Regions from separate parts of the Streptococcus sp. AS14 genome, predicted to be linked through region 3. Evidence: predicted binding sites of a transcription regulator. Region 3 holds the regulator's gene; each other region holds the start of a gene.

Region 1 (10,946 bases), 120 kb from region 3:
TTGCGTCAGATTCAGTGAAAGTGTAGCTAGTCTGCCATTTCTCGAAAGGAGCTAAAGCAGAATATAATTCAGAAAGCCGCAACTTGCGATTTTCTACATCCTGAATAGGACTCGCCAAAAGAATCAAGCTATAATCTTGACTAGGTCCCTCAGGAATGATACCATCAATCAATTTTTCAATTGTTTGGCTAATAAATTTTTCAGATTTCGCAGTTGGAAGGTTAGATACTGTTGCTACAGAGTATGATTTTTGATTATTCAAGCAAGGAATACGCCCGCGACCGATCTCTTCTTTGACTGTTGAACCAGGAAAATTTCCTTTTATAGCTTCTAGAAGTCGCTTTTTATAATTGTCAACATTGACATTATCGCTAGCATTCTCCGTATTAATTACAGCTAGAAAGACTTTTGTATCATTCTCTGTGCGATGAAAGACCAGGGCAATATTACATCTTTCATTAGAAAGCACTTCATAGACATTTACTAATTTTTCTAGACTGTTTTCTCGCTTATCTGTAACCCATTTCGTTATATTAAAATAGCGGATATTGTAAGACGGATTAAAATCATCGTTAAATTCAGCTGAATTTTCTAAAGGAACATACAGTTCTTTTATTTGTTCCAAATATGAGCTGAACACTTCAACACCACACAATGCCAATTGCCTGCTAGTAAATTCCTCATCACTAATATCTGGTTGATCTGCAAGATATTTTTCCTTTTGCTCCTCGACAGCCTTTAGCTGCTCTGGACTCAAGGCAGATAATTTTGCTAATTTGTCTGCAGCTTTAGCTCCAGCCTTATTGATTAAATTTTTTATTCCCATAACTTTTCCCTCGAACTACATCTCCACTTATTTCCAAGATATCATCTGCTTGATTTCATTTACATAAGTTTTAATCTGCTTTTGCTGTTCTTCAAGACTGTAAATTTCTTTAATAACCTTTTGAATTCTCTGATCCAGTTCCTTCAGTTCCGGACTAAATTCAATAATATTGCTTTTGATAAGACTTCCCAAATCCTGCATCCAATTGTTAAACTTCCGTTCGTGTTCTGAGCGAATACTTTCACTGAATTCAGTAAATTTAGCTTTAAATTCTTTATTATAAGTATTAGTCAGACCTGAAATATTTATTTTATTTGATTTTAGTCGATAGTCACCAATTCTAAAAATGTAACTTAATTCATCTCTATTAAATTTTCCTAAATCAAATTGATTAAAATCTATTTCTTCATAAGAAATAATGATTTCCGAAATAGCTTTTCTTTTCTCTGGCTGAATATCCAAATCGCCTGAAATAACCTTCTCCAATTCTTTTCGAACATCAGATGTAGCATTAAGCCAAAATTCTTTTGAAAATTGGTTAAAACTCTCCTTTGCTATAACCAAATTTTCACTGAACTGCTGTTTGATAACATTTAGCACTTCTGTTGAAGCCTGTTCTTCAAGCTTTCTTCGTCTAGCTTCACCTAACTTATAATTATTAAATGAATCTTCTATACGCCCTTTCAATTTTGAAAAAGCATCTGATTCTGAATGAATATCATCAACAATCACTTCAGGATATTCAAGAGCTATATGTTCATAGAAATCCTTATACAAAGATTCTGCTTTTTCTTTTTTTAAATTCTGGGTCAAACTTTGTAAATAACTCAGCATTTCCTCAGGGTATCGGCTAGTATAGTCTTCCCTTTCATGAGATATGCTTTTATCAATTGTTTCAAGAATTTCAGATTTTTGAGAATCAAGTTTATTCTGTAACTCTACCCTGCGACTACCCAATTCCTGATTTTTCTCTTCGATTTCTTTATCAGTAATACCAATCAATTGATTCAAAGTATCTCTAGCTTGCTGGCACTTATCATAATGCGAATATTTATTTACAAAACTCTTGATTGTATCTTCAATTGTTAATAATCCACTATTAGCATAGATTATGTTAGAATTGGATTCTGCAGTCTCAACCATTGAAGAAATCATCTGCCTAGGGAGAATATTAAAATCAAACAATCTCTTGTAATAATCGTTTTCTGGATCTGAATATTTAGCTTTATAAGTATTGAATAATTCTGAGTAGAATTCCCCCTTAAGATTCCCATCCAGTTTAGCCCCCAAACCAAGTATGGATGAAACATAAAATATCCCTTGAGCATAAAGTTCACGTGGTATCGATTGATTCATAATTTTTTGTTTAAAAGATTCTTTTTTAAATCTTCTCAAGCTAATATCTGCAGTTTCTGCTTTATTTACTACAATCATAGTAAAACGACTGTCTAAACCTGCAACTTTCTTTAACTTATCTTTTAAATTATCATTATCTGTACTGTCCATCGAACTGCTATCTGTCACAAAAATAGGAAGACCATTAGACATCCCTTTCATGGCCTTATCCAAAACATCTGAATGTTGTAAATTAGTAGAAGAATTTGAACCTGGAGTATCAAAAATAGCAATTTTATAATTTATATCATCTAGAGCACTTCTGCTAAAAGGTACTTCTATCTCAATCAAATCTCCTATTTCAGAATCTGAAATATCATTCAATTCCTCTAAAACTAAACGTACCTTTTCAATAATTGAAGCCGGCTTCTCCTCATCTAAAGCCTCTTTGATTGATGTTAATAATTCTTCCCCATCAGTCAAACCATCCACGACTAACTGATAATCTCGAAATTGAATTTTAGCATCTTTTCCTTTAAATGTAATTCTGATACTTGCCCTATCATCATGAGGTGTGGAAGATATTTTGTAAACTTTCGCTGTGACAGGTGTTTCAGCACTTGGTAATAATTCGGAACCAATTAAAGAATTAATAAACGTTGATTTACCGGCACTATAAGTTCCTAAAACACAAATTGGTACAATATCATTAGAAGCATCTGAAAATCTCTTTAATTGTTGCTGAATCTCGCCACTCTCATCCTCAATATTTTTAGTTATCAAAGGATCTAATTTTTGAAAAATTCGATTTATTTCAGGCAAAACATCTCTAGCATTTTCTAAATAATTTTCTGATTTTTCGAGTTGAATATTCTCAAACTTAATATCCGTAACCAAACGTTCTAGTTCTTGATACTCATCGTCACTACCTGAAAAACAGATAGACAATACATCATCGGGATTAGAGTATTCAGTAATTATTTGATTTATAATCTCATAAACTTTAAAAGGAAAAAATCCAATTTGATACTCACTACAAATCAGTTTGCTATTAGAATTACTATCCTCGTCAATAGATGTCCATGAATTCAGCTGATTATTCCAACGCTCAAATAAAACCCTTTTTTCATAAGGATTGCTGATGATTTTTATCTTATTCATAATATCTCCTAAATCGCAATAATCTGTCTAAATTATATCATACAATCCTATTTTTTGTTAGCGTTTTAACATAAAAATGATTTTCGGATACAAAAAAACCAAGTCTTTCGACTTGGTTGATTTCTATGATTGGAAACTCTATTATTTAAGAGTAACTGAAGCTCCAGCTTCTTCCAATTTAGCTTTAAGTTCTTCAGCTTCTGCTGCAGCAACGCCTTCTTTGATAACGTTTGGTGCACCATCAACAAGTTCTTTAGCTTCTTTCAGGCCAAGACCAGTGATTTCACGTACAACTTTGATAACGCCGACTTTCTTGTCGCCAGCAGCAGTCAATTCGATATCGAATGAATCTTTAGCAGCGGCAGCTTCACCAGCACCAGCAGCAGCTACAGCTACAGGAGCAGCTGCAGTTACACCAAATTCTTCTTCGATAGCTTTTACAAGGTCGTTCAATTCAAGGATTGAAGCTTCTTTAATTTCAGCAATAATGTTTTCAATGTTCAATGCCATTGTTATTTCCTCCAAATAATTTTTAAATTTATAATATTTTTTTCGTAGCTAGGCTACGCTGCGTAGCTTAAGATTAAGCTGCGTCTTCTTTGTTGTCTGCAACTGCTTTGACAGCAAGTGCAACGTTGCGAACTGGCGCTTGAAGTACAGAAAGGAGCATAGAAAGAAGTCCTTCGCGGTTTGGAAGAGTTGCAAGTGCAAGAATCTCTTCTTTTGATGCGACAGCGCCTTCAATTGCACCACCTTTGATTTCAAGTGCATCAGCGTTCTTAGCAAAGTCGTTCAAGATTTTCGCTGGAGCAACAACATCTTCGTTAGAAAATGCTACTGCAGATGGTCCAACAAAAACAGATGCCAAGTCTTCAAGTCCAGCTTTTTCAGCTGCACGACGCAAGATTGAGTTTTTGATAACTTTGTACTCAACTTCACTTCCACGAAGCTCACGACGAAGAACGGTATCTTGCTCAACAGTCAAACCACGAGCGTCAACAACGACGATAGATGCAGCAGCTTTCATTTTCTCAGCAACTGCGTCAACCAGTTCCGCTTTTTTAGCAATAATAGCTTCACTCATTTAGTGTTTCACCTCCGTAATTATTTTGCTTGGGAATTTTCCAAAAGAAAAACGCGCCCAAACCTAGACACGAAAGTACAATACGCTTCTTTTTACATGATACGTTTTGTCCTCGGTAGGATCTTTATGAGTCGAGCTCCCCTACTGTCTTAGGCAGTTTTTTCAAACCATTGATAATTATAGCAAAAGAAAAAAAAGATTGCAAGCTTTTTATACAATCTTTTTAAATTTAGTCATTATTTTCTGCAAATTTCTTACTTGACTAATATCTACTTCTTTCCCTTAGTCGAAAGTTTCGAGTTCAATATAATCAAAGTTCTCTCTTATATAATCAAATAAGGCATCTTTACAAGCTTTCTGATTAATTCCGGCAAAACTTCGCAACTCATTTGTACGGAGTTCAGATTCACTGCCATCAAGATACCATGCAGAAAAATGAACTCGTCTCACCTTATAACGACTACCTAAACGATACATCTTCATAAATGCATCTATCTTAGAACATTCTGGAAGGTAGGCAATATCAAATGTCCTGTAACAAATGAGATGATCGCCATAAACCAAAACTTGCAAATCTTTGTCAAGGTAGTCCGCATCATTAAGATTTTGCCAGTCCTCCTCAAGCTCAGGATAACAATCTCTCAATTCCTGAATATTACTGTTTAACAAAAGATTATTTTTTATCATTCTATAGATAGACTTGACTAAACTCATATTGAACCAAATAAAGGAAAGAACCAACATAAAATCTTCACGAATCATATCTAGCCAAAATGATAATCCTACTTTTAATGTATGATCAATAAAACTACACGAACCCAAACCAAAGAAGATAGCGCAAAACATTGGACTGACCATCATCAAAATTCTAGCTTTTAGCGGAGAAAACTTAATCCTTTTTCCCATTTCCCCCAGCTCCTCCTAAACTCAATTCTTTATCGCCTTTTATATCGCATTCCTCCTCTTGTGTATTTAACTTTGTTTCCATCTGGCGACTGAACAGTGATCTTATTCATAACATTTGCTTTTGATTGCGTAATATACCAAATTAATTTAACAAACTTAAGCATTTTTTACTGGGGAGGTTAAGTAAAACACATACGCTGTCAATTCACTACTCATTATCATTCACCTCTCTATATTCATTTATTATAGTTTCTGATTTTAGGGAACGCGAAGTAGACATATTAACTTGAACATATTTTCTATCATCACTGATATTTCTGGTAAACGAAAGAACAAAATTTTCATTTTGATTTCTCCAAGATGAATCCAAGTGATTCTTTTTTGCTAATTCCTCATCCAAATAATATGCCAAATGATAGGCAGGAACTTCAGGGGTATATCGACTATTAATCAATTTATAGCCGGCCAATATTTTTTCAGAAAAAACATTGGATTGAAAGAGAAAAGTGATGTTTTTCGTTTCTTCCTCCATAACATAATCTGAATCTAAACTCTCCCACCCTTGAGCAGAATATTGAATATTGTGTTTGTACTCAATCTCACTAGTTTTATCATCTTCAAAAAACTGTCCAGTTTTTTTTTCAATAAATCCTTTAATGGATTTATCAATAGGATTCCCTGAAACATTTATAGAATATTGAACATCTTTCCCAGTCTCGTCAAAATTTGAAACTGTATAAATAATTTCAAATCCTTTTGGATAAAATTTAAACAAGTCCAAAACATTTGCAGTAGAATAAATTTTTTCTAAATCCACAAACTGACTTTCCACATGAGCTCGGCTATTTTTATCACAACCGAACAAATTTGTCATCATTACTAAACCTCCTAAAATTATAATGAATATTTTTAAAAATTTCTTCATAACCTTCTCCTTTTCCTTAGCCATCATCCCATTGTTTGAAAAACCATGGTTTATCCTTGTGATTTTATTCCATTATCTCCTCCTTCATCTTGGTCAGTACCTTAAGCATTTCTTGAACTTGGTGCAGGAAAAGACTGATAGAATCCTGACCAGCAGGTTTTTCACAGGGGTTTATTCATTTATAAATCGTCTGATTAGAGATGCCATACTCTTTGACTAATTCCGAGAATAGCTTACATGAATCATGTAAACGAACAAGGGGTTCCTTGAATTCTTGGCTGTACTTTTGTGATATGTAAACATCTCCCTTAGTTATCTACTATTCTACAAAATGCGTCCGTGCAATCATGCTAACATCATCATTATCTAATAGAAAATAACTATTTATTTCTATATAGTAACGGATATGAAATCTATCTCCCAAATCTTTATACTCTTTACATAAATCTCCTTTTATAACATATTAACCTACATCCTATTATAGATTACTTTGATTGTTTTGTAAATCAATTTGGAAGATAAATACGAACTTTTAATTGTGTTATAATTTTATAGTTCGTGTTTAGAAAGTTTTGCCAATGTCAAAAGGTTATCAAATTTGTCCATAGGGTTCTATTTGTTTTAATGAGACGTCAAAAAAAGGATTCGAAAATCCTTTTTTGTCAGTCCACATAATTACTTTCTTCCTTATTAAACCAAGCGTATGGCAAACCTATGAGTAGGCCCCCACCGATGAGGTTACCGATAAAGGTTACGCCCCAGTGGCGCAGTATATTTCCAATACCAAAATTTTGCACTTCCGCTGCTGCTGAGCTGAATTTCACGATAGCGAAGGAAGCAAAGTTAGCAGCCAAGTGTTCGTTAGTCAGGAATACAAACATATAAATGGCTGATATAACTAAGAAGAGCTTCGCTGTACTATCCTTGACCAAAACGAAGGAAAGAATAGCAATATTAACAAAGATATTGGCCAAGACTCCCTCGAGCAAAATCAACTCATTAGATCGAGCAAGCTTCATCTGCACAACACCTGAAATGAAACTATCTTTGCTAAGTCCCGCATAAGCAGCCGAGTTAGCAAAGAGCCAGCCGGCAATCAAGGCGCCAATCAGATTAAAAAAGGTACAATAAAGCAAAATCATCAAGGCTTTTTTCCAGTCAATCTTCTTCAAAAAGGTACCAGCAGTCAGAAACATCATGTTGGAAGTCACTAACTCTGCATTTAGAAAGACAATGTAAGCCAATCCCCAAGCAAAGATGAAAGGAAAGAGAAAACGCCCAGTTCCTGGAACGATCTTATTCGTCAAATCTGCCGCAATGGCTCCAGCACCAGTACTGAAGGTTAGGAAAGCTCCAGCAAAGATGGAACGAACAGCGTACTTGGCCTTGCTTGTATCAAACAATGCTTCTTTCTTGCGGCAAGCTGCTTCAATTTTCGGGATAAATGTCGATTCAGGCATAAAAGATTCTCCTATTAATTTAAACTATGTATAGTATATCACAAAGTTCTTTCTTTTGATAGCGTTTTCGAGAACCTTTTTAAATTTTCTAAAAAAGGATTGAAAAATAACTTTTCAACCCTTTAATCCTCTTGCTAACTGAGCAATATCTTCTGGCCGTGTTCGGCAGCAACCACCAAAAAGCTGCACTCCTTGCTCTTGCCAAAGTTTACTATTTTCCAGCAAGCTCCGCTCCTGCTCTGGATCGTCATGCCAAGTCTTGGTCAAGCCATTATAAGTTTCGCCAGAGTTTGGATAGGTCAGAAAAGGTTTGTTGCACACTTGTCCAAGCACATCTAATAGCGGAGCAATTAAATGTGGAGCTGTACAGTTAAAACCAACTGCCAGGACTTGTGGACTTTCTTGAGCCAAATTCCCTAATTCCTCAATCTTAGTGCCATCTGATATAGCATTCTCCGACTGGGCGACAAAGGACAAATAAGCCTCAGCCTGCGGAAATTCCTCAGCTAAAAGTCGGAGGATCGCTGCCGCCTCTGCTCCATTTGGAATCGTTTCAATAGCCAACAAGTCACTCCCAGCTTCTAATAAAGCTTGGATACGCGGACGGTGAAAATCTCGAAATTCTTCCTCACTCAGCTGGTAGTCTCCCGTATACTCGGAACCATCAGCTAAATAGGCGGCATAAGGGCCTACCGAGCCTGCAACTAGAGGATAAGGTCTCTGTTTCTGCTCTTCAGGAGATAATCCCGTCCAGACATTTTCGATTGCCTTTTGTGCTAAGAAGACTGTCTCTTTTAAAAGATTATAACCCTTTTCAGGAGTTAGTCCTGCCTCTATAAATGCTGGAATGCTAGCCTGATAACTGGACGTAGTGATGATGTCACTGCCAGCTCTTACATAGCTTTCATGAACATCTTGAATAATCTGAGGCTGGTCTAATAGGTATTGAGCGGACCAAAGCTTACCAGATACATCATAACCCAGGCTTTCCAACTCTGTACCCAAGGCTCCGTCTAAAATAATAATTTCTTGCTTGTCAAGCAAATCTTTAAATTTTCCCATGAAATACTCCTAAAATCTACGATTAAACATAAAAAGAGGTCTCCCTCTTTTTTGTAGTTTTCGTTAAAATCTATTTGCCCAGGCAGTATCGACATCCAAGATATCTTGAGTAGTGTATTGCTGACGATAAGGATTGTAAACGATATAGCCAGCTCCAGACTCATAGAGTGGCGAATCAAAGCGTGTCAAATCATATTTTTCAATAATATAATTCAATTTAGTATTGTAACTAGTATCTGTCGCATAGACACCAGTCAGGGCAGCTGTTGCATCCTGATAGGTTGGCGCATTACTCTTCCATGCGCCTGCAAAATGCCCCTGTTTGAGAACCGCAACATAGTCTTGCAGAGACTCTACATAGCTAGGATATGAACGGAAACTATCGTTGATGGTATAAGCATTTCCCTCTCCATCATCTTCCCAAGTCTCCATATTAGCAGACTGACCATCATAGTTACCTTTGATACCGAAAAGGTTATAATGAGGTTCACCTGATAGACCAGACTGTCCTGAGCCACTTTCCAAAATAGCCTGGGCAATCATAACAGAGGCATAAAGATCGTTGTCCTGTCCCAACTGACGCGCGGGCTCACCGATTTGTGAAATGAAATAGTCTGTTTGATTCATAGGCTGCTGATCGCTATTATTAGCACTAGCAGGATTAATATGCTTTGCCAAGACAAAACCAACAGCAATCGTTGTTGTCATGATGAATAAAGCTGAAAGGATTCTCTTACCTTTTTTTGAAATTCTCTTTTTCACAGCACTTCTCCTGAATAAGATGTTAATGATACCATTGTAACATACTAAAGATTAAAAAAACACTATTGATAATTTACAAGTATATGACATTTTTCGTTTTATTTCAAAAAATCCAACTCGTTTTTTGAGTTGGATTTAATTCGTATTATTAAATTTTTGACAAAATCGCGTCCCAAGAAGCATCTAAGCCATCCTTGGTGACTGAGGAAAAAAGAATGAAATCATCATTTTTGTCAAAGTCCAGCTTTTTCTTAATAGCTGACTCGTGCTTATTCCATTTTCCGCGAGGGATTTTATCAGCTTTGGTCGCTACTAGAATAACTGGAATGTCATAATATTTCAGAAATTCATACATCTGCACATCATCTGCACTAGGATCGTGCCGAAGATCGACAAGGCTGACAACCGCTCTGAGATTTTCACGACTGGTCAGATACTCCTCAATCATCCGACCCCATTTTTCACGCTCTTTTTTTGAAACACGGGCATAGCCATAACCTGGCACATCGACAAAACGCAGCTTGTCATCAATGTTGAAAAAGTTTAGCAGCTGAGTTTTTCCAGGTTTTCCTGAAGTTCGCGCTAAATTCTTACGATTAAGCAGTGTATTGATGAAGCTGGACTTTCCAACGTTGGAGCGGCCAGCCAAGGCAATTTCTGGAATATCATCTTGAGGGTAATGCGATTTATTGGCTGCACTCAGCAAAATCTCTGCATTGTGTGTATTGATTTCCATAAGCACCTCGTTAGGCAGTTTCTAGAATAGGCTTATCTGTTCCATCTACTGCTTCTTTGGTAATGCGGACAAGTTTGACATTTTCCTGACTCGGAACTTCAAACATGACATCCATCATAGTTTCTTCAATGATAGAGCGAAGCCCTCGTGCACCTGTTTTACGTTCAATCGCTTTATTGGCAATCTCCTGCAGAGCATCTTCGTCAAATTCAAGCTTAACATCATCATAAGACAGAAGTGCCTGATACTGCTTAATAAGGGCGTTTCTAGGCTCTTTCAGAATCCGGACCAAATCATCAACTGTCAGTTGCTCCAAAGCAGCAAAAACAGGCAAACGACCAATCAACTCAGGAATAATTCCAAATTTTTGAACGTCTTCTGAGATGATTTCCTGCATATAGGAACTATCTTCGTCGATTGCTCGGTTGTTCTGACCGAAACCGATGATTTTCTCACCCAGACGCTGTTTTACGATTTCTTCGATACCGTCAAAAGCACCGCCAACAATGAAGAGAATGTTCTTAGTATCAACCTGAATCATTTCCTGCTGCGGATGCTTGCGTCCACCTTGCGGCGGTACACTAGCTACGGTACCTTCGATAATCTTCAGCAGAGCTTGCTGAACTCCTTCACCCGAAACATCACGGGTGATAGAGACGTTCTCTCCTTTTTTAGCAATCTTGTCAATC
Region 2 (10,946 bases), on a different contig from region 3:
CCAGCTCCAGAGGATTTGCATCGCCCGAGGCCTGCTCTTAAAGCCAGATATTCTTATCTTTGATGAGGCTCTAAGCGGTCTGGATCCCATTGTTCAAGGCAGGTTGTTACGCCTCCTATATGATTTGTGGGAGAAATACCAGCTGACCTATCTTTTCATCTCGCATGATTTCAAGCTGAGCTATGCTCTCTGCCATCGGATTTTGGTCATGGCAGACGGGGAAATCGTTGATGAGATAAAGGACTTTGAGCTTCCTATCCAAGCTCATCACCCCGTGACAGAGAAGTTGATAGGCGACATGGGACATTTCAGCTGATGCATACCCCAGCCAGCTGATCTATTTTAAAATTAAACATAAAGGAACATATATGAAACGTACATTTGAAACGAGAAAACTTTACTTCGGCTTTCCAGTCTTCTTTTTAGGCTATAAGGACGATGTGCACGGCTATAATATTTCAACCTCAAGCTCGGTTTATTCCTTGGGCAGCATGATGGTTATTGCCATGCGTACCAAGGGAAATGCCATTACAGAGATTACCAAGCACCAGCAATTCACAGTCAATGTCCCAGAGAAGGATTTGACCAAAGAGTCTGAAATTGCTGGTTTCAACAGCCGCAAGGACAAGTTTGCCCTGACCGGTCTTAGCTACACAATCGGCGAGACTGTGGATGCTCCGCTGGTAGACCAATGCCCTGTATCCATTGAGTGTCAGGTGCTGGATATGGTCGAATGCGGTGCCTTGACCAATGTCATCGCCCGTGTCACTCGGCGCGTGGTTGATGAGGACTTGATTGATGAGAATGACGCTTTCCGCAGCGACCGCTTTTCTCCTATCAGCTACATGGGAGACGGAGATGGCCGGCTTTACCGCTATTTCAGCGACGATTCAGTCAAGATGGGCTCTATCATCAAAGAAATCCGTAAGGAAGAAGAAAAATAAAGAAACCGCTGGGATATTTAGGTCTCAGCGGTTTAGTTTTCTATCAAAAGTTTTTCTTCTAGGCCAAATTTCTCTAGGAAACGGCCTTGCTCTTCTTGGATTTGCGGAGTTGGATTTTTGGCGTTCATGACCAGTTCTATCATTTCCGGATGGACCTCACGCACCAGCTGACTCAGAGCCCAGATAGCTGTAGCGACATGAATCGGATTTTGCCCCTTGTCAATAATTTCCAGCATTTTGGGAATGGCAGAGCGATCATTGGCATTTGCCAGAGCGATAATGGCATTGCGCTGCAGGATATTTTTCCCCCGCCAGCTGCCGGCCACATGACCGAATTTCTCCTTAAACTGACCGTTGGAAAGCTCCAAGAAAGGCAGGAGCTCCGGATGAGAAAGGTCGGGATCAATCTCTGTCGCCAGAGGATTGTCCAAGCCTTTATTATAAGGACAGCAAATTTGGCAGATATCACAGCCATAGATGACAGTCTTAATCTTCTTGCGAAATTCCAGTTCCATGACGCCCTTGTCCTGAGTCTGAAAGGATAGACAGCGCTTGGCATTCATGCTGCCGTCACCAATTAAGCAAGAAGTAGGGCAGGCTGTCACGCAGCGGTTGCAGTCTCCGCAGCCGTAGTTGACAGGCTGATCAGGCTCAATGTCCAGATTGGTGATGAGCTCTCCCAAAAACATATAGGAGCCAAATTCCTTGGAGATGACCAAGCCGTTCTTGCCGATGAAGCCGATTCCTGCTCTTTGGGCTACGGCGGTATCGACCAAGGCGCCCGTGTCAACCATGCCCTTGTATTCAAAATCAGCGGTCAGCTCTTCGATTCCCTTGGCAAGCCGGTCCAGCTTGTCCTGCAGGACATAGTGGTAGTCCAGCCCCCAGCTATTAGGGGTGAATTTCCCTCGCTTGTAGGCCGTTTTCTGAGGTTGCTGCTTGAGCTTGTGGGGGTAGGCGACTGCGATAGAGATAATGGTCTTGGCCGAGGCTAGACTGAGCTTGGGCTTGATCCGCTCCTCGATGTTTTTATGCTCAAATCCAGAATTTCGTCCTTCTTCTACAGCCAAGCGCAGCGACTTCTCCAGATAGTCGAAATCATCCGCTGTCGTAAAGCCAATCTTAGAAATCCCAATTTCTTTTGCTAAGTTAATAATTTCTTCTTTGATGTTCATCCCTACTATTATAACGGAAAAATGCCAACTTGGCGAATGATTGAGAAAGGGAACTATCCTATAGAGATATACCTATAGTTTTATAAGACTTCCTTAGCCTATATACTGTATGATATAATGAAATGTGGAATTTTTTTATAGAAAATTTCGCAAAGTTTAGGGGAAATTTTATAAAGTTAAACAATGGGAGTTTACAAAATGAAAAAGAGATATTATGAATTTTTGAATGTTCTTGTTACGGATTGTAATCCAATCAGAAACTTAGATTTTTATAAGGCTGGTTTAATTGAGTTAATTTTTATCTCACTGGTATTTATCGTTTCTATTTTCTTACGGGGTGAGATGCATCACCTGAGCATGATAGTCATGAATTTTACTATTATTCACGCGCTTATTTTGTTTCTGGCCTTTTTACTCTTCCAAAAGTTTTTTGATACCAAAGCCTTGCAGCTCATTCCGACCAGCTCTTACCTATTTCTGCATTTTGAATTACTTTTTTGGGGCTCCATCTTTTTTGGTGAGAACCACTTAGCATTTTTTATGATTTTTATCATACTCAGCTTGTCTTATCAGTTGATCAATTTGCTCTATCAGATGGTGATCGTTTCAAAATTAAGATATTTTGAACAGAAACAAAAGATCAATATTTTGCAGATTCATGCCATCGTCCTGTGCTGCTTGTCAGCTGCAGTAGCAGTCATCACTCGCTTGTTTATGCTGTCAGGACTTTATATGATTATTGCCTTGGTAGGCTTGAGCATCGCATTGACGCCCTTGTATCTATTGGGCTATGCGCAAGTTTTCACAGGCTGGAGAAATCAAGTGCCTGAAAAATTGTAGAATTGAAGGGGGATTGTCTGTCTAGTCTTGAATACGTTAGGTTTCCTCTAACACATTGATTGAGAAGATTAGAGTATATGCATTTTAATCAGTAAGGTAGAGAAATAATTTTTCTCTGCCTTTATTTTTTTACAAATCTGAAAGCGCTTCATTGACAAAGTCTGCCAGATAGTTTATAATATAATAACAGTATAGAAAATGGCAAGGAAGCCTGATTTGATCGCAATGAAGCGAGTGTTTCAGAATCAAAGGGGTTTTTCTGCCATTTTTTTGCGCACTATTATTTTTTATGGAGGATTGTTTCTATGCGGACAAAAGGAATTGTGCTGCTTTGTAGTTTGGCTTTGCTTCTGGGAGCTTGTCAAGCGGGGAATAATAAGACGACGACTGAGTCATCCTCGGCTAAGACAGAGACAACGGATAAGGACAAGGCTAAGACTTTGGATAAGGGCGTTTGGGAAGACAAGCTTTATGCCCGCCTGACTAAGCTCATCAAGGAGAATGGGAACACCAGCTCTAGCTATGATAAAAATAAAAAACCTTATGCCGTCTTTGACTGGGACAATACGACAGTCATCAACGACATTGGCGAAGCAACCTTTACCTATCAAATTGAAAATCTGGCCTTTAAGATGACGCCGGAAGAATTTGACCAAGCAGTGCGGACCAATATACCGAGCGACGATTTTGTTGAAGATTTCCATAACAAAGATGGTGAACCAGTGAACATTGACAAGATTGCGGCTGACCTGCTTTCTGACTACACGGTTATTTACAATAGCTATAAGGGAATGCAAGGAGACAAGTCTCTGGAAGAAGTCAAAAAGACCGATGAATACCAAGACTTTGCTGCTAAACTCCGCTATCTTTACGAAGCGATTGGTGATACCTTCAGCTCTGACATCAGTTATCCATGGGTGACCTACCTCTATGCAGGTATGACTTCTGAAGAAGTTCAAGCTCTATCTGAAAAGTCTATTGACCAAGCTCTTGAGGACAAGCTGACTTCTGAAACTTGGGAAAGTCCAGAAGGCTTGAAAGGTGAGTCAGGCCAAATCACTGTGACCTTCAAGCGCGGTGTTCGCTCGGTCAAGGAAATGCAAAATCTCTACAAGACTCTGATGGCTAACGGCATTGATGTCTATATCTGCTCAGCGTCTTATATCGATGTGATTATCCCTTATGCTAGCAATTCTAAGTATGGCTACAATATTCCTAAAGAAAATGTTACTGCTATGCGTTTGAAAAAGGATGACAAGGGAGTAATTCAGCCAGAATATGATACCAACTATGCTCAGACTCAAGGTGAGGGCAAGACAGAGACCATCAAAAAGCTGATTGCTGTCAATCATGACAATCAAGAACCAATCCTGATTGCCGGTGACAGTAATGGCGACTATGCTATGCTCAAGGACTTCCCTAAACTGCAAATGGGTATTATCTTCAATCTTTTGAGAGATCCTAGCAAGGGAATCGGTCTTTTGCAAACTAAGGCAATTGAAACTTACGGTCAGGAAGATGCACTTTACTACCTGCAAGGCCGCGATGAAAATAAAGGTGTACTGCTCAATGGCAGGGAAACTATCAAACTAGATAGTAAGGAAGCCCAGCTAAGCAGATAGCAGGCAGTTCCCTGTCATAGAGAGGAATGGATGCAAAATATGAAAAAAATCATGTTTGTCGGTCCAGTCGGAGTGGGTAAGACTACTCTGACCCAGCGACTGAAAGGCTTGGAGCTAAGCTACTTTAAGACTCAGGCTATTGAGTTCTATGATGCCATCATTGATACGCCCGGAGAATTTCTCCAGCATCGTAAGTATTATAATGCTCTGAACGTGACTGCAACGGAGGCTGATGTGATTGGTCTCTTGGTGGCGGCTTCCAATCAGATGCAGACCTTTCCTCAAGGCTTTTCTTCCCTCTTCAATAAAGAAGTCATTGGCATTGTCACCAAGATTGATATGGCTGAACAGCCGGAGCAAATCGAAAAAGCACGGCGGCAGCTGAAAGCGGCTGGAGCCAAGGAAATTTTTGAAATATCAGCGACGGAAAACGAAGGAATTGACCGTCTTCAGGCTTATCTGGAGGCAGACTAGGGACGAAAAAGCCGAATATGGTATACTAGATTCTAACAAGGAAACGAGGAAGGAATGTCTATTTATGAAAGTAGAGCACGGTGGAAATGCGGCAGCTTTGGCTGAGGAATTTGGTTTTTCTCTAGAAGACTGTCTGGATTTCAGTGCCAATATCAACCCTTTGGGGATTTCTCAAAAGCTTAGGGCTTGTCTGACCGAGTCCATTGATTGGCTGGTTCATTATCCAGACATCAGCTACAGCCGCTCCAGAGAGCTTTTGGCACATCATCATGACCTAGAAAAGGACAATGTCCTGCTGGCAAATGGTGCGGTAGAAGTCTTTTATGAGCTGGCCCGCTTCCTGCGTCCAAAAACTGTCCTGACTTTGAGTCCTACTTTCATGGAATATGAAAAAGCCTTCTCGCAAGTGCAGGCCAAGGTGGAGCGCTTTAGCCTTCCTTCTCCATCCTATGAGTGGAATCTAGCTGACATGTTGCCAGCCTTAGATTCACTGACTGTAGGAGACGCTGTGCTCATCTGCAATCCTAATAATCCGACGGGTACCTTGATTCGGCGTACTGATCTAGAAAAGCTAGCTGAGAAGCTGCAGGAGCGGCAAATCTTTTTGATACTGGATGAGGCTTTTATGGACTTTCTGGACGATGAGGAGGACTATAGCTTCGTCTCATGTCTGGCTGCCTATCCAAATGCAGTAGTGGTGCGGTCTCTGACCAAGTTTTATGCTATTCCTGGTCTGAGATTGGGCTATGCTCTCAGCTGTCATCCAACTTGCTTTGATGAGATAGAGGGGAGCCGCGCTCCTTGGTCGGTTAATGCTATGGCGGATCGCGCCCTGCCTGTCCTTTTGGAGGACGAGGTCTATCAGCAAGCTACCAAGCAGTGGCTTCGAGTAGAAAGGGACTTCCTTTTTCAAGGACTGACTGCATTTTCACAGATTCGGCCGGTCAAGCCTAGTGTCAACTATATCTTCTTTGAATATTTAGGTCAGCAGGATCTGCGTCAGGAGCTTCGGCAGAGAAAGATTTTCATCCGTTCCTGTCAAAATTATCATGATCTGACAGACCGACATTACCGCCTAGCCATTCGCAGCCATCAGGAGAATGAACAGCTTCTGGCTTGTCTGACAAAGGTCTTGGCGAAAGAGGCAGCTTATGACTAAGGGAATCGTTTCCTGCCCAGGTTCCTGCGGTGAATTATTTCAAGGTTTAGTAGGAGAGCAGGAGGTTCTGCTCTCTTATGGGATTGAGAAGCGCAGTCGAGTGAGATTGGACGGGGCTTCGTCTCTCGCAAGGCAAGCCCAAGGTGAAAAGGTAAGGCGAGCTTTGGAGCTCCTGCCTGAGTCCAATGTTTTCTCTTTTGTTCAGGAGTCAGACCTGCCTATCAGCAAGGGCTATTCTAGCAGCACAGCAGATATGGTTAGCTGCCTGCAGGCAGCTGCTCTGGGGCAGAAGCAGCCTCTAAGAGCGGCAGATTTGACTCGTCTCTGTGCCAAGATTGAGCCTACTGACTCGGTGGCTTTTGCGGACTGGACGGTCATTAATCCCCTGACTGGTCAAGTGGTCTGGCAAACAGACTGGCGACCGGAGCTTTATGTCTATATCTTGGAGCCTGTGGAGATGGTGACAACTCTTGACTTGGTTCGGATGAAGGACAGTCCTAGATATCCGCTTGAGGAGTCCAAGCGCTTGCTTCCTCTCTTTCAGGTGGCTTGTCAGGAGAAGAGTTTGGAAAAGATTGGCCATTTGGCGAGCTATAGTGCTTTGTTGAATAACCAACGGCTGCCCAAGCCCTATCTGGAAGAATTACTGAATTTGGTAAAAAAATACCAATGCTTAGGGCTCAATGTTGCCCATAGTGGCACATTAGTTGGTCTGCTGCTGAGCAGGGAACAGCTAGAAGTCTTGCCCAAGCTAGAGGCTGAACTAGCTCGCTCAGCCAGCGGGGCTTATTATCAGACTCGGACCTTGAGCAGGATTATTTTTGAAGGGGTGCAGCCGGTCAGGGAGGAGATAGACTAGTTTGAAAGACTTAGAAAAAATTATTGAGCAGATTCTTCCGATAGACAGAGACAAACTTCAAGAAGGCCAGAGCTACTGTGATCAGCTAGGAAAGCCGCCAGGCTCCTTAGGAAAGCTCGAGACTATCTATGCTCGCTTGCATGCCATGTTTTCTGGTCCCATTGATTTGGAGAAGAAGATTGTCCTCGTCTACGTAGCGGATAATGGCATCGTGGCTGAAGGCGTTTCAGCCAATCCTCAGGAAACGACCTATACTGTTGCTCGTAATATTCTAGCAGGGAAATCAGGCCTGTGCGCTATTTCCAAACATGCAGGTTCAGACATCTGCCTAGTAGACATTGGCTGCAAGAAGGATATTTTTGAGGAAAATAAGGACAAGGTCTGTCATGGGACGCGTAACATGCTCAAGGAGCCGGCCTTGGCCCGCGAGCAGGCTATAGCGGCAATTCTAGTCGGCTACAAGAAGACAGAGGCCTTGATTAAAGACGGCTATCGTCTCTTTGGAACAGGAGAAATGGGGATTGGCAACACCACCACCTCAGCTGCTGTTATTGCTGCAGTTCTCGGTCTTAAAGCAGAAGACGTCACAGGCTATGGAGCTGGTCTGACTCAGGATATGAAGGCTCATAAAACTGCCGTTATCCAGCAGTGTTTGGATCGTCACGCTCCTTATGGAGATATTCTGGATCTGACCGCTAAGCTTGGCGGGCTGGATATGCTGGCTATGGCTGGCACTCATCTTGCCTGTGCCCGCTATCAGCTGCCATGTGTAGTGGATGGCCTTATCTCTCTGACGGGGCTTCTGATTGCCCATCAGCTGACTCCTCATGTCTTGGACTATACCTTTGCTTCCCATGCTTCGACGGAGCCTGCTTACAGACTGGTCAGTGACTTTCTAGGACTGGAGCCTATGCTTTTGCTGGATATGCGGCTAGGTGAAGGCTCGGGCTGTCCTTTGGCTTTCTTTCTGCTGGAAAATGCTGTTTATACCATGGAGCACATGCCAACCTTTGCAGAAGGCAGTTTGAAAGAAGAAGATTATGTTGATATTCGCAAAAATGTGACTTAAAGGAGGAAAAATATGCAACTCTATACAAAAACAGGTGATAAGGGCTTGACCAAGCTAGTTGGCGGTCAAAGTGTCGCCAAGGATGCAGAACGGGTTAATGCTTACGGGACCATTGATGAGCTTAACTCTTGGATTGGTTATACCATTACCAAGCTGGACAAGGATGATAAGCTGAGAGATGAGCTGCTCCAGCTGCAGCATTATCTCTTTGACTGTGGTTCAGACCTCTCTACACCAAAGGGAGTTTACCCTTATAAGGTCGATCAGCAACTGATTGACTGGATTGAGGAGAGGATTGATACCTACGCAGAAATTCCACCGGCTCTGGAAAGATTTATCCTGCCAGGCGGTGACGAGATTGCTTCCATGATTCATGTGGCTCGGACCATTGCAAGACGGGCAGAGCGTCATATCGTAGGGGCTATGTGGACTACAGAAATTAACAATAATGTCCTGATTTTTGTCAACCGTCTATCAGATTACTTCTTTGCCTTGGCTCGAGTAATCAACTTTACTAAAAATCAAGAAGACATCGCCTATGAAAGAGGTGCTAAGGTCTTCCACAATATCACCAAGGCAGATGTTGAGCGTTGGGCAAGCAAACGCCAGTGACAAAAAGAAACAGAAAAAGTTCTGTCTTTCCAAATTGACTTTACCAAGTCTTGGAAGGACAGAACTTATTTTGATGTTCTAAAAAAGAAAGCCGCCTATACATCTTCGTATCTTTATGCTAAGCTTCGTTGATTAGCACTAGCTTTCCAATTATTGACTCTGCTCCTTTGCAGAAAGACAAGTGAAACCTCATCTTTAGAAAATTAACGTACTTAAACGTAGAGTCAATAATGGAAACTAAGCTAAAATGTTTGTTCCAAACTGACATCACTACCTTACATCGAGGCATGAAATCTACTAAAATTTAAGAATAAAGACCTGACTTAAAGCTGAAAAGCTTATCACAGTGGCGGGACCGCGCTGGATTTGCACCAGACTTCCATACCCTTAAAAGTACTAAAATCAATTTCCTAGTAACTAGATTGTAACACCTTTCACAGGGAATTACAAGGAAAATGAACTAAATTTTAATAAAAATTTAATTCTTCAAATAAACTTGCCTTTGCTGTGAGATGCGGCACTAAAAATTTCTTATATTAATGACTTTTTCATTGCCTTGAAAGCGCTTTTGTGTTATAATTCAATATAGTACAAAGGGGTACTGAAGATAAATAAGCAATGAAGCTATATGAAAATGCTGTGACGTGTGTAGGGGAGCAGTCTTATTTTCATATAGTTTCTTTTTGTTTAAAAATAGATACAACAGAAAGGAGAAAAGATGTATAAGATTTCCTATAAGACTGAATTGCATGTGGGCAAGGGCGCTCTGCAGCAATTAAGCCATTATAAAAACGAGCATATTTTAGTCGTTGCCGATCCTTTTTTGAAGACATCTGGCACGCTGGATGCTATTTTAGCCAACTTTGATGACAACAATGATATTGTTGTTTTCACGGATATTGTGCCTGATCCGCCAATCGAAACGGTTGTGGCTGGTATCAAGAGTGCAGGAGACAAGCCAATCAGTATTGTGCTTTCTATTGGCGGAGGCTCTGCCATTGATGCTTCCAAGGCTATGTATTATTTTGCCAAGAAGCAGGGTGCTTTCTCAGAGGCTATTCTCATCGCCATTCCGACGACAAGCGGAACTGGATCTGAAGTAACGTCTTTTTCTGTCATCACGGATGCAGAGAGAGGTACCAAATATCCTTTAGTGACCAAAGAAATCCTTCCGGATGTTGCGATCTTAGATGCGGATTTGGTTCTGTCACTTCCTGGTAACATCACGGCTGACACTGGAATGGATGTACTGACCCATGCCATTGAAGCTTATGTATCGACCAAGGCTACGGACTTCTCTGATGCCTTGGCTGAAAAGGCAATCAAGCTGGTCTTTGAATACCTACCTAAAGCCTACAAAAATGGTCAGGATGTAGAAGCGCGTGAAAAGATGCATGCAGCATCCACTCTGGCTGGTATGGCCTTTAACACAGCTTCTTTGGGTATCAATCACAGTCTGGCACATGCGGCAGGAGCTAAGTTCCATGTACCTCATGGTCGTTTAAACAGTATTTTAATGCCCCATGTCATTCAGTATAATGCTGGTATCGAATTCAACAATCGGAACCGGCAGGCGACAGACAAGACTGTAGCAAGTCGCTATCAGGATATTGCCAAACTACTGGGATGCAGTGCTTCAAGCCCTGTGTCAGGAGTGAGACAGCTGGTTGAAGCTATCAAGAAGCTGCAGAGAAAGTTGGAGATGCCAACTTCTCTCAGAGAATATGGTGTGAAAGCAGATGCTTTTGCTCAGTACAAGGTAGAAATTTCAGAAGCTGCTCTGCATGATGGCTGTACTCCGACTAACCCTCGCGTCCCTACGGCAGAAGAACTGCTTAAAGTATTAGAGAAAGCGTTTTAATCCTCTGAATTGCTGTTATGCCAAAATTATTGTATAATGATTAAGAGCGTGCAGTACACTTCTGAAGGTTTAAAATCATGAAGAAGGTTTACTAAATTGGAAGAAAAACAAAGAATGATACAGGAATACGTTCCTGGGAAACAAGTGACCTTGGCGCACCTTATCGCTAATCCTGATGAAGTCATTTTTGAAAAATTGGGATTGCAGGCAGAAATCAAGGATGCGATTGGAATCTTGACGATCACTCCGAGTGAAGCAGCTATCATTGCGGTTGATATTGCGACCAAGGCTGCGGATGTTCAAGTTGGTTTTGTGGATCGTTTCAGCGGCT
Region 3 (10,946 bases):
GGAGATGATTTCCATGTCTTTTATAGCGAGACTGAAGTCGGTCCAGTCACTCGCAAGTTGTATGACGAATTGACTGGTATCCAATTCGGCGATGTTGAAGCACCAGAAGGTTGGATTGTTAAAGTATAATCTAAAAACTGTCCTTGATTGGGCAGTTTTTTTCTGCAATTCTAGCCTAAGATAGCTTGCGAAGTCAGCCTTTTTCGTGTACAATAGAAATTTGAAAGAGGTAAGTTATGAGTAAAAAAGATAAAAAAATTGAAATTCAAATCACAGATAGCAAAGTGAAAGTCGGAGCAGACCAATTTGACGGTTACAGTCTTGCTATTGGCAAGAAGGTTATTGGAGAGATTGCCGAACTAGATGGCCAGTTTGCAATTATCAAAAATGGAAATGCTGAAAGTTTTTATAAAAAACTTGAAAGAGCCGTGGAAACTTTGATTGAAACCTATAATTTAAGCAAATAGGGCTTGCATTTTCATTGTATCAATGTTATAATAGATAGCGTTGATTGTCGGAGAGATAGCGAAGAGGCTAAACGCGGCGGACTGTAAATCCGCTCCTTCGGGTTCGGGGGTTCGAATCCCTCTCTCTCCATTAGCGTTCATTGTGATGATGATAAAGTGACTTTTGTCAGCGCTCTTTTTGGGGTATAGCCAAGCGGTAAGGCAAGGGACTTTGACTCCCTCATGCGTTGGTTCGAATCCAGCTACCCCAGTTCTTAGGTAATAGATCTGATAAAATAATAAAATGTCTTTAGGTGTTTTATTTCTTTATAGGATGGAAATCGTTAACGATAGATCAATGTCATTTGCGGGTGCTTAGGAAAATAAATAAGTAGTATGTCAAGCGAAAGCTTGATTGTTGGAGGATTTTTTTAGATGAATGAATTTGAAGATTTGCTAAACAGTGTTAGCCAAGTTGAGCCAGGTGACGTCGTTACTGCTGAAGTATTGACTGTTGACGCTAACCAAGCTAATGTTGCAATCGCTGGAACTGGTGTTGAAGGTGTTTTGACTCTTCGTGAGTTGACGAACGACCGCGACGCTGATATCAACGACCTTGTGAAACCAGGTGAAACACTTGAATTGCTTGTTCTTCGTCAAGTAGTAGGTAAAGATACAGACACAGTAACTTACCTGGTATCTAAAAAACGTTTGGAAGCTCGCAAAGCTTGGGACAAATTGGTTGGTCGTGAAGAAGAAGTTGTCACTGTTAAGGGCACTCGTGCTGTTAAAGGTGGACTTTCAGTTGAGTTTGAAGGACTTCGTGGATTTATCCCTGCTTCAATGCTTGATACTCGTTTCGTTCGCAACACTGAGCGTTTTGTAGGTCAAGAGTTTGATGCTAAGATCAAAGAAGTAGATCCAAAAGAAAACCGCTTCATCCTTTCTCGTCGTGAAGTTGTAGAAGCTGAAGCTGCAGCAGCACGTGCTGAAGTCTTTGGTAAGTTGAATGTTGGCGATGTTGTAACTGGTAAAGTTGCTCGCATCACTAGCTTCGGTGCTTTCATTGACCTTGGCGGAGTTGACGGATTGGTTCACTTGACTGAATTGTCACATGAACGCAACGTATCACCTAAGTCTGTTGTATCAGTTGGTGATGAAATTGAAGTGAAAGTTCTTGACTTGAACGAAGAAGAAGGACGCGTATCCCTCTCTCTTAAAGCAACAACACCTGGACCATGGGATGGCGTTGAACAAAAACTTGCTGCTGGCGATGTGATCGAAGGAACTGTAAAACGTTTGACTGATTTTGGTGCTTTCGTTGAAGTATTGCCAGGTATCGATGGATTGGTTCACATTTCACAAATTTCACACAAACGTGTTGAAAGCCCTAAAGATGCCCTTAAGGTTGGTCAAGAAGTGACTGTTAAGGTTCTTGAAGTGAATGCTGCTGATGAGCGTGTTTCACTTTCTATCAAGGCTCTTGAAGAACGCCCAGCTCAAGAAGAAGGACAAAAAGATGAGAAACGTCAATCACGTCCTCGTCGTCCAAAACGTCAAGAAAAACGTGACTTTGAACTTCCAGAAACTCAAACTGGATTCTCAATGGCTGATTTGTTTGGCGATATTGAATTGTAATTAGATAAAAGAAGTTGAGAAATGTCAACTTCTTTTTCTGATTTTCACTTGTATTTTCAAAGAAAATCAGTTATAATGAATTAGTTGCCACCCTTAGTGTAATGGATATCACGCAAGATTCCGGTTCTTGAGATGGGAGTTCGATTCTCTCAGGGTGGATGACTTAAAATTGGACTCTTCGGAGTCTTTTTTTGCTCTTTTTTTGGAGGAACATGCAATGACAGTAAAATTAATCGCCCATACCTTAATCGAGAAAGACGGGAAGTATTTGCTTATCAAACGCTCGAAAATAAAGCGAGGTCGTCCTAATGTCTATCCATCTTATTGGGACATTCCTGGTGGGAGTGTAGAAGAGAATGAACTGCCTAGAGAGGCTGCTCTACGTGAGGCTATGGAGGAGGTTAATCAAAAGATTCGGATTAATAAGATTATCCATGAAGATAGTCAATTCGACTCTAGCAAAGATACTGTCTTTACACGCCTAGTTTATGCTGGCGAAATTTTGGCAGAGCGCGATATTATATTGGATGCGGAAGAGCATACAGACTTTGTCTGGATTTCTTCTTTAGAAGACATAGAGAGTGATCTCGTTGTGCCTTATTTGATTGATGTTTTTACTGACAAATCTGTATAAAGCAACAAAAAACATCCCCTTTTATCAGGAGATGTTTTTTTATAATTAGTTTTTAGATGCTTCTTGGAATTCAGGATTCTTCCATGCTTCATCAATAATTGCTTGCAATTCTTTAGCAGAAGCTTGCATTTTTTGAGTTTCAGCATCGTTCAATGGGATGTTTACTGGACGTACGATACCGTGAGCACCAACGATAGCAGGCTGACCAATGAAGACATTTTCAACACCATATTGGCCTTCTTGGAAGACTGACAAAGGCAATACAGCATTTTCATCGTCAAGGATAGCTTTTGTGATACGAGCCAAAGCAACCGCGATACCGTAGTAAGTTGCACCTTTTTTGTTGATGATAGAGTAAGCTGCATCACGAACGGAGATGAAAAGATCAACCAAGTCTTGTTCATTCAAGTCACGGTTAGCTTGCAACCATTGCTCCAATTTCACACCTGCAACGTTAGCATGTGACCAAACGGCAAATTCAGAGTCACCATGCTCACCCATGATGTAGGCATGGACAGAACGAGCATCGATACCAATCTTTTCGGCAAGAGCTTGACGGAAGCGAGCTGAGTCAAGTGAAGTACCTGAACCGATAACGCGCTCTTTAGGGAAACCAGAGAATTTCCATGTAGAGTATGTCAAAACGTCCACTGGGTTAGCAGCAACGAGGAAGATACCGTTAAAGCCTGATTCTACGACTTGAGTAACGATAGATTTGTTGATAGCCAAGTTTTTACCAACAAGGTCAAGACGAGTTTCACCTGGTTTTTGAGGTGCACCTGCAGTGATAACAACGAGGTCAGCATCCGCACAGTCTGCATAAGTAGCTGCATAGATTTTTTTAGGTGAAGTGAAGGCAAGGGCATGACTAAGGTCTTCAGCATCACCGACAGCTTTTTCAAATAATTGAGGAATTTCAATGATACCAAGTTCTTGAGCAATACCTTGGGTTACAAGAGCAAATGCGTAAGATGAACCTACAGCACCGTCACCGACAAGGATGACTTTTTTATGTTGTTTAGTAGCAGTCATTTCTAAACATCTCCTTATTTTTTTAGGGAAGATTTCCCATACACATTCATTCTACCACTTTTGACATATTTTGTCACGGTCAACTTGTATATCTAGCGATGTAAACGTTTTTACAAACGGTTCAAAATACTGAAAAATTAAAGAAAATGTGGTATAATATAGGATAGTTCAATATGAAAGAAAGGCATTTTTTAATGCAAGACAGAAACTTAGTAAATGTTAATCTGACTAGTGAAATGAAGACTAGTTTCATCGATTACGCAATGAGTGTTATCGTGGCTCGGGCACTTCCAGATGTTCGTGATGGTCTCAAACCAGTTCACCGTCGGATTCTCTATGGTATGAATGAGCTGGGTGTGACGCCTGAAAAGCCTCACAAGAAATCAGCTCGTATCACAGGGGATGTCATGGGTAAGTATCACCCGCATGGTGACTCCTCTATTTATGAAGCGATGGTGCGGATGGCTCAATGGTGGAGCTATCGCTATATGCTTGTAGATGGCCATGGAAACTTCGGTTCTATGGACGGAGACGGAGCCGCTGCTCAGCGTTATACAGAAGCACGAATGAGCAAGATTGCTCTGGAGATGCTTCGTGATATTAATAAAAATACTGTTGATTATATTGACAACTATGATGCCAGTGAGAGAGAGCCTGTAGTTCTTCCTGCTCGCTTCCCTAACTTGCTTGTAAACGGTGCGACAGGGATTGCAGTTGGGATGGCAACCAATATCCCACCGCATAATCTTGGTGAGTCTATTGATGCAGTTAAGCTTGTCATGGACAATCCGGAAGCATCCACTCGCGATATCATGGAAGTCCTTCCTGGACCAGATTTTCCTACAGGTGCACTGGTTATGGGTAAGTCTGGTATTCACCGGGCTTATGAAACAGGGAAGGGTTCGATTGTTCTTCGTTCTCGCACTGAAATCGAAGAGATGAAAAATGGCCGAGAGCGAATTGTCGTAACTGAGTTCCCTTACATGGTTAATAAGACTAAGGTCCATGAGCATATTGTTCGCCTAGTGCAGGAAAAACGTATTGACGGTATCACAGCTGTTCGAGATGAGTCCAACCGTGAAGGGGTACGTTTTGTTATTGAGGTTCGTCGTGATGCCTCTGCACATGTCATTCTAAATAACCTTTTCAAACTGACTCAGATGCAGACCAATTTCAGCTTCAATATGCTGGCTATTCAAAATGGTGTGCCGAAGATTCTGTCTCTTCGTGAGATTTTGTTGGCTTATATTGAGCACCAAAAGGAAGTGGTGACTCGACGGACGGCTTTTGATAAAGAAAAGGCGGAAGCTCGAGCTCACATCTTGGCTGGTTTGCTGATTGCGTTGGATCATATTGATGAAGTAATTCGCATTATCCGTAATAGCGAGACGGACGCAGAGGCCCAAGCTGAATTGATGGCTAAGTTTGAGCTGTCTGAGCGCCAGAGTCAGGCTATCCTCGATATGCGTCTGCGTCGTCTGACTGGTTTGGAACGTGATAAGATTCAGTCAGAGTACGATGAGCTGATTGCTTTGATTGCGGACTTGGCTGATATCTTGGCTAAGCCAGAGCGCGTTATCGCTATTATCAAGGAAGAGTTAGATGAGGTCAAACGTAAATTTGCGGATGACCGCCGAACTGAGCTGATGGTAGGAGAAGTTCTTTCTCTTGAAGATGAAGATTTGATTGAGGAAGCGGATGTTTTGATTACCCTGTCTAATAAAGGCTATATCAAACGTCTGAATCAGACTGAGTTTACCGCTCAGAAACGTGGTGGTCGAGGTGTTCAAGGAACTGGTGTCAAAGATGATGACTTCGTCAAAGAGCTGGTTTCAACGAGTACTCACGATAGACTGCTCTTCTTTACAAATAAAGGTCGAGTTTATCGTCTCAAAGGATATGAAATCCCTGAGTATGGTCGGACAGCTAAAGGCTTGCCAGTAGTCAATCTCTTGAAGCTCGATGAAGGAGAGACTATTCAGACTATTATTAATGTCCAGCAAGACCGCAGTGATGATTCCTACCTCTTCTTTACTACTCGTCATGGGGTGGTCAAACGGACCAGTGTAACAGAATTTGCTAATATTCGTCAGAATGGTCTCAAGGCTTTGAATTTGAAGGATGAAGACGAGTTAATCAATGTCTTTCTGACAGACGGTGCTGCAGACGTTATTATTGGTACTAAGTTTGGTTATTCTGTCCGCTTCAATGAGAAAGCTGTCCGAAGCATGAGCCGTATAGCGACTGGTGTTCGCGGAGTTAATCTTCGAGATGGTGACCAGGTCGTTGGAGCTGGTGTGATTGCTGAGGGAGACGAAGTGCTTGTTATTACCGAAAAAGGCTACGGTAAGCGAACTCTTGCTAGCGAGTATCCAACCAAGGGCCGTGGCGGTAAAGGGATTAAAACAGCCAATATCACTGATAAGAACGGACCTCTTGCTGGTCTGATGACTGTTACTGGCGAGGAAGATTTGATGATTATCACTAATACTGGTGTCATCATTCGGACCAGTGTGGCTAATATTTCTCAGACCGGTCGCTCAACTATGGGAGTTAAGGTCATGCGTCTGGACCAAAATGCACAGATTGTCACCTTTACAAGCGTCGAAGCAGACGATAAGGAAGATGTAGAAGAGGAAGAAAACGAATCGTAAAAGAGGACCTCTATATGGTACAAGGAAAAAGAAGTCGAAAAAGAAAACAAAGAAGTAAAAGAAATATTTTTATCAATATTGTTGCGACCTTATTAATTATTGTGGCCCTTGGCTTAATCTTTAATGCGCAAATCCGAAACATGATTATGGTTTGGCATACCAACCAATATCAGGTCAGCAAGGTTTCTAAAGACTCTATTGATAAAAATAAAAATGCCGAAACTAGCTTTGATTTTAATAAGGTAGAGTCACTTTCTACAGAAGCAGTTATCAATGCTCAGTGGAAAGCTCAGCAACTGCCTGTTATCGGAGGCATCTCTATTCCAGAAGTATCCATGAACTTGCCGATCTTCAAAGGACTGGATAATGCTGGATTGTATTATGGTGCTGGTACGATGAAAGAGACTCAGCAGATGGGGCAGGGAAATTATGCCTTGGCTAGCCACCATGTCTTTGGCATCACAGGGGCTAGTAACATGCTCTTTTCCCCACTAGATCGGGCTAAGGCTGGTATGAAGATCTATATCACTGATAAAGAGCATGTCTATACTTATGTAATCACTAGTGTTGAAACGGTAACTCCAGATCGAACGGATTTGATTGAGGATACCGAAGGCGTTACAGAGATTACTTTGGTTACTTGTGAGGATGCTGCAGCAACCAATCGAACGATTGTCAAGGGAACGTTAGAAGGCTCTGTCGAGTATGACAAGGCTCCTAAGGATGTTCTTGAATCTTTCAGTAAGTCCTATAATCAAATGCAGATTTAAAGGCAAGAGACTAAAAAAATTTCACTCCAAAGGTTAGAAAGAACTCTAACTTTTGGAGTTTTTTTATATCAATTCTTGCTGATTTTGACTCTTTTTCCGAATAATAAGGTAAGGAGGTTTCTATGTATAGCATTTCATTTCAAGATGATATTAGCATGATGCCGCGGGAGCGTTTGATGAGAGAAGGGGCTGAAAAACTCAGTAACCAAGAGCTTCTATCAATTTTCCTCAGGACAGGCAACAAAAAAGAAACTGTTTTTCAAGTTTCTCAAAGAATTTTATCATCGATTTCCAGTTTGAACGATCTTAAGTATTTAACTTTGCAGGAATTGCAGACTATTTCTGGAATCGGTCCGATTAAGGCTGTGGAGCTGCAGGCCATTATCGAATTAGGACGTCGGATTAACCGAGCAGAGGTTCTGCAGAAAGAGCAGATTATGGGCAGTCAAAAATTAGCCCGGAAGATGCAGCAGGAATTGGGAGATATGAGGCAGGAGTGCTTGGTTGCTATTTATCTTAATAGTCAAAATCAAATTCTGCACCAGCAGACTATTTTTATGGGGACTGTCAGCAGAAGCATTGCTGAGCCGAGAGAAATTCTCCACTACGCTCTTAAGCATCTGGCGACATCTATCATACTGGTACACAATCATCCATCAGGCTCAGTCGTTCCTAGTAGAAACGACGATGAGGTGACCCAGCATATGAAAGAAGCATGTGAGATGATGGGTTTGGTCCTTTTGGATCATTTGATTGTGTCCAAGTCCAACTACTATAGCTATCGAGAGGAGACAGATATGATATAATTTGGTTTACTTGAATATAAAAAAACTTCTATTCGTGTAGAACAGAAGTTTATCTAGGAATAGAGGTTTTTAAAGAATATTGACAACATAATCAAACAGAGCTAAGTCTCCTTCTCTGGAGCCAAACAAGAACTCTGGGTGCCATTGGACGCCAAGGAAAGGACTGCCGTCAGTAGAAGTGATGGCTTCAATAATCTTATCGCGAGGATCATAGGCGATGACTTCTAGGCCAGCAGCTAAATCCTTGATACTTTGGTGGTGGAAGGAGTTGATTTCAGATGCTGGTCCATAGATTTCGTGCAGAATAGAACCGTTCTTGGTCACCATGCTTTGAGTTGTGTACTCAGCAGAGCTATCTTGCCAATGATCTTCAATATCTTGATGAAGAGTGCCACCTAGGGCTACATTATAAAGTTGGGTTCCGCGGCAGACGGTGAAGATAGGTTTATTTTGACGGCGAGCTTCCTTGATTAAAGCTAATTCAAAAATGTCCCGTTTGAGTAGATAATCATCGCTGTCAATGGCTTTTTCTTCTCCATAGAATTGCGGACATACATTCTGACCGCCTGTGATGATTAATTTGTCGACAATGGAAATATACTGTTTAGCCATTTCTTCATCACCGATTGGCAAAATCATTGGAATTCCGCCAACTTCTTTGACACCCTCAACGAATCCTGTCGCTGTATAGCTTATATGGATGAAGTGATCGTCTGGGATTTCTCTTTCATTTCCGGTTATTCCAATAATAGGTTTACTCATAGAGTGTTTAATACCTCTTTCAAATTAATAATCATTTTTTCTCATGAAGTAGAGCAAAGTCTGCAGTTCGCTAGTCAGGTCAACATACTGGACGACCACATCCTTAGGCAGGGATAGGTTTACAGGTGAGAAACAGAGAATGCCCTTGACACCAGCCTGAACTAAGATAGATGCGACTTCTTGAGCTTTTACGCTAGGTACAGTTAGGATGGCAGTTTGCACATTTCCTGACTGTATTTTTTCTTTGATTTGGGAAATTCCATAGATAGGAATCCCATCGCTGGTTGTGCTGCCAACTTCTGGATGGTCATCTGTGTCAAAAGCCATTACAACCTTCATTTTATTGCGCTCATGAAAACGATAGTGCAGCAGAGCCCGCCCCATATTACCAACACCAACAATCATGACATTGGTAATAGCATTGTCGTTTAAGAGGTCAGCAAAAAAGTTCATCAATTTCTTGACATCATAACCAAATCCTCTGCGGCCAAGTTCACCGAAATAAGAAAAATCTCGTCTGACAGTAGCAGAGTCAATACCAATGGCTTCTGCAATTTGTTTGGAGTTTGCTTTTTCGATCTTCTCAGCATTAAAACGTTTAAAAATACGATAGTAGAGCGAAAGCCTTTTAGCAGTAGCTCGGGGAATTGTAGTATTTTTTTCAGTTTTCACAAAATCACAACCTTTCTAATTCTATTTTATAGGAAGTTTGTGAAAAAATCAACTAATTAAGGATGTTTAATGCACTAAAAAAGAAAAGAGTTAACGTTTAAGTTATGTTGCAGTTGCGAAGAGATTAGTCCTAATAGGGAGTTAAGTCTAACTGGTACATCTGGCGGTACAAGTCTCCAATTAGCCCTGCAAAAGGCAGCTGGTGTCCCTTATACGTAACAGAAAGCACCTTGAGCGAGTCAGGAACCGTAACGCAGCCAGAGAAGGCTAGAAGAAATTCATCGAAATCTTCATAGGTAAGTGTTCGTTTTACCTTATATGAGTCCAAATAGGTCAGTTCAACCATCGTTAATCCTTTCCTTTGGTTCGATTAGTCATTTGATATTTTCAAGAGTTCTAAGCAGAAGTCAAGCTTGTTTGGTTTTTTAAAGAGTCTAAATCAAAAAAGCAAAATTGCGAGAATCTTGCTTATTGTGGTGTCTTTTCAAAAATATTTCTTTCAACCAAGCTATCCATCAAGAAATAAAATTTTTGCTGGATAATGTGATGGTCTTCTGATTTGAAAATATTGACCAAGCGCAGGCCTGATTTGTCAGTGATATTGATTTTGAAACCATTCAAATCTTTATTGACGATGATTTTCAGCAGAAAACCATTTCCGCTGTTGGGAACAGATTCCAGCAGACGAGAGAGTTCATAGTTGCCAACCTTGCTTTCAGCGAATGTATTGTCGCGCAAGGTAAATTTCTTGACATTTGGGTGAAGTGAATAGGTATATTCGCAGTTTGCTAAGCTAACAGATGTTTGAAAGGCCATCTTATCCTCCTAAAATTTCTTTTAATTTCTTTGTAAATGATTGAATCTCTTGCAAAGTCGTTTGGTCCGAAGTACTGATTCGAATAGACTCATGCAAGCGGTTGGAATCCTTGCCGTACATAGCCTGCAAAACATGACTGGGTTGTATAGCTCCGGCTGTGCAGGCTGATCCTGTTGAAATGGAAAAGCCATTTAAATCCATTTGAAGCAGAAGTAGATCATTCTTTTGATTGGGAAATCCCAAATTGATGACGTAAGGCAAGCTGGGCTGACTTTCATTTAAGTAAAAGTCAATGTCTGATAAGTCAGCAAGTAAGCTGTCTTTTAAGTCTTGCGCATGCGCTAGATTTTCCTCAAGATGTTCCGTGCTATCTGACAGAGCCGCCGCCATACCTGTGATAGAGATTAGATTTTCAGTTCCGGCCCGGTGTTTTTCTTCCTGGTCGCCACCGTGCATGAAATTGTCAAAATCCATCTTCTTGGCATAAAGGAAGCCAACGCCTTTGGGACCATGAAACTTATGCGCTGAAGCAGAGAGAAAGTCAATCCTTAGCTCGTCAGGGTAGATGGGAAGTTTACCAATTGCTTGGACAGCATCAACGTGAAAAGCAGCAGGATGTTCTTGCAGTAATTCACCAATTTCCTTAATGGGGAGCATGGCACCTGTCTCGTTATTAACCGCCATGACGGACACAAGAATAGTATCAGGCCTAAGA

The links. The regulator Rex, encoded in region 3, represses fermentation and respiration genes when NADH is low (regulators of the CRP and FNR family bind a similar motif). The targets are predictions, from matches to a motif close to TTGTGAANTANTTCACAA.
Region 1: a site for Rex is predicted at 7,724-7,741, ahead of HMPREF1150_RS01175 (formate/nitrite transporter family protein). Genes of this name have one in related genera too.
Region 2: a site for Rex is predicted at 9,323-9,340, ahead of HMPREF1150_RS05390 (1-propanol dehydrogenase PduQ). Genes of this name have one in related genera too.

The regions. Positions count from the first base shown of each region.
Region 1 covers NZ_ALKI01000018.1:171,485-182,430, forward strand. Annotated here, with positions in the region: gene HMPREF1150_RS01205 (ATP-binding protein) at 1-826, opposite strand, end outside; gene HMPREF1150_RS01200 (dynamin family protein) at 854-3,322, opposite strand; gene rplL (50S ribosomal protein L7/L12) at 3,464-3,832, opposite strand; gene rplJ (50S ribosomal protein L10) at 3,906-4,406, opposite strand; ribosomal protein L10 leader region at 4,443-4,578, opposite strand; gene HMPREF1150_RS01185 (hypothetical protein) at 4,689-5,312, opposite strand; gene HMPREF1150_RS01180 (hypothetical protein) at 5,521-6,237, opposite strand; gene HMPREF1150_RS01175 (formate/nitrite transporter family protein) at 6,900-7,697, opposite strand; gene mmuM (homocysteine S-methyltransferase) at 7,812-8,759, opposite strand; gene HMPREF1150_RS01165 (glucosaminidase domain-containing protein) at 8,823-9,521, opposite strand; gene yihA (ribosome biogenesis GTP-binding protein YihA/YsxC) at 9,670-10,257, opposite strand; gene clpX (ATP-dependent Clp protease ATP-binding subunit ClpX) at 10,268-10,946, opposite strand, start outside.
Region 2 covers NZ_ALKI01000012.1:351,418-362,363, forward strand. Annotated here, with positions in the region: gene HMPREF1150_RS05440 (ABC transporter ATP-binding protein) at 1-316, shown strand, start outside; gene HMPREF1150_RS05435 (flavin reductase family protein) at 369-944, shown strand; gene queG (tRNA epoxyqueuosine(34) reductase QueG) at 977-2,119, opposite strand; gene HMPREF1150_RS05425 (hypothetical protein) at 2,303-2,959, shown strand; gene HMPREF1150_RS05420 (phosphoserine phosphatase) at 3,265-4,581, shown strand; gene HMPREF1150_RS05415 (EutP/PduV family microcompartment system protein) at 4,621-5,055, shown strand; gene cobD (threonine-phosphate decarboxylase CobD) at 5,120-6,214, shown strand; gene HMPREF1150_RS05405 (hypothetical protein) at 6,207-7,073, shown strand; gene cobT (nicotinate-nucleotide--dimethylbenzimidazole phosphoribosyltransferase) at 7,075-8,142, shown strand; gene HMPREF1150_RS05395 (cob(I)yrinic acid a,c-diamide adenosyltransferase) at 8,155-8,754, shown strand; adenosylcobalamin (AdoCbl) riboswitch at 9,014-9,162, opposite strand; gene HMPREF1150_RS05390 (1-propanol dehydrogenase PduQ) at 9,473-10,615, shown strand; gene HMPREF1150_RS05385 (BMC domain-containing protein) at 10,712-10,946, shown strand, end outside.
Region 3 covers NZ_ALKI01000018.1:54,161-65,106, forward strand. Annotated here, with positions in the region: partial or broken gene HMPREF1150_RS01755 (branched-chain amino acid aminotransferase) at 1-129, shown strand, start outside; gene HMPREF1150_RS01750 (DUF2969 domain-containing protein) at 237-467, shown strand; tRNA gene HMPREF1150_RS01745 (tRNA-Tyr) at 517-597, shown strand; tRNA gene HMPREF1150_RS01740 (tRNA-Gln) at 647-718, shown strand; gene rpsA (30S ribosomal protein S1) at 882-2,084, shown strand; tRNA gene HMPREF1150_RS01730 (tRNA-Arg) at 2,172-2,243, shown strand; gene HMPREF1150_RS01725 (NUDIX hydrolase) at 2,302-2,718, shown strand; gene HMPREF1150_RS01720 (L-lactate dehydrogenase) at 2,764-3,750, opposite strand; gene gyrA (DNA gyrase subunit A) at 3,945-6,404, shown strand; gene HMPREF1150_RS01710 (class A sortase) at 6,419-7,174, shown strand; gene radC (DNA repair protein RadC) at 7,297-7,980, shown strand; gene HMPREF1150_RS01700 (gamma-glutamyl-gamma-aminobutyrate hydrolase family protein) at 8,050-8,742, opposite strand; gene HMPREF1150_RS01695 (redox-sensing transcriptional repressor Rex) at 8,767-9,414, opposite strand; gene HMPREF1150_RS01690 (DUF4649 family protein) at 9,545-9,760, opposite strand; gene HMPREF1150_RS01685 (DUF1831 domain-containing protein) at 9,883-10,230, opposite strand; gene HMPREF1150_RS01680 (cysteine desulfurase family protein) at 10,232-10,946, opposite strand, start outside.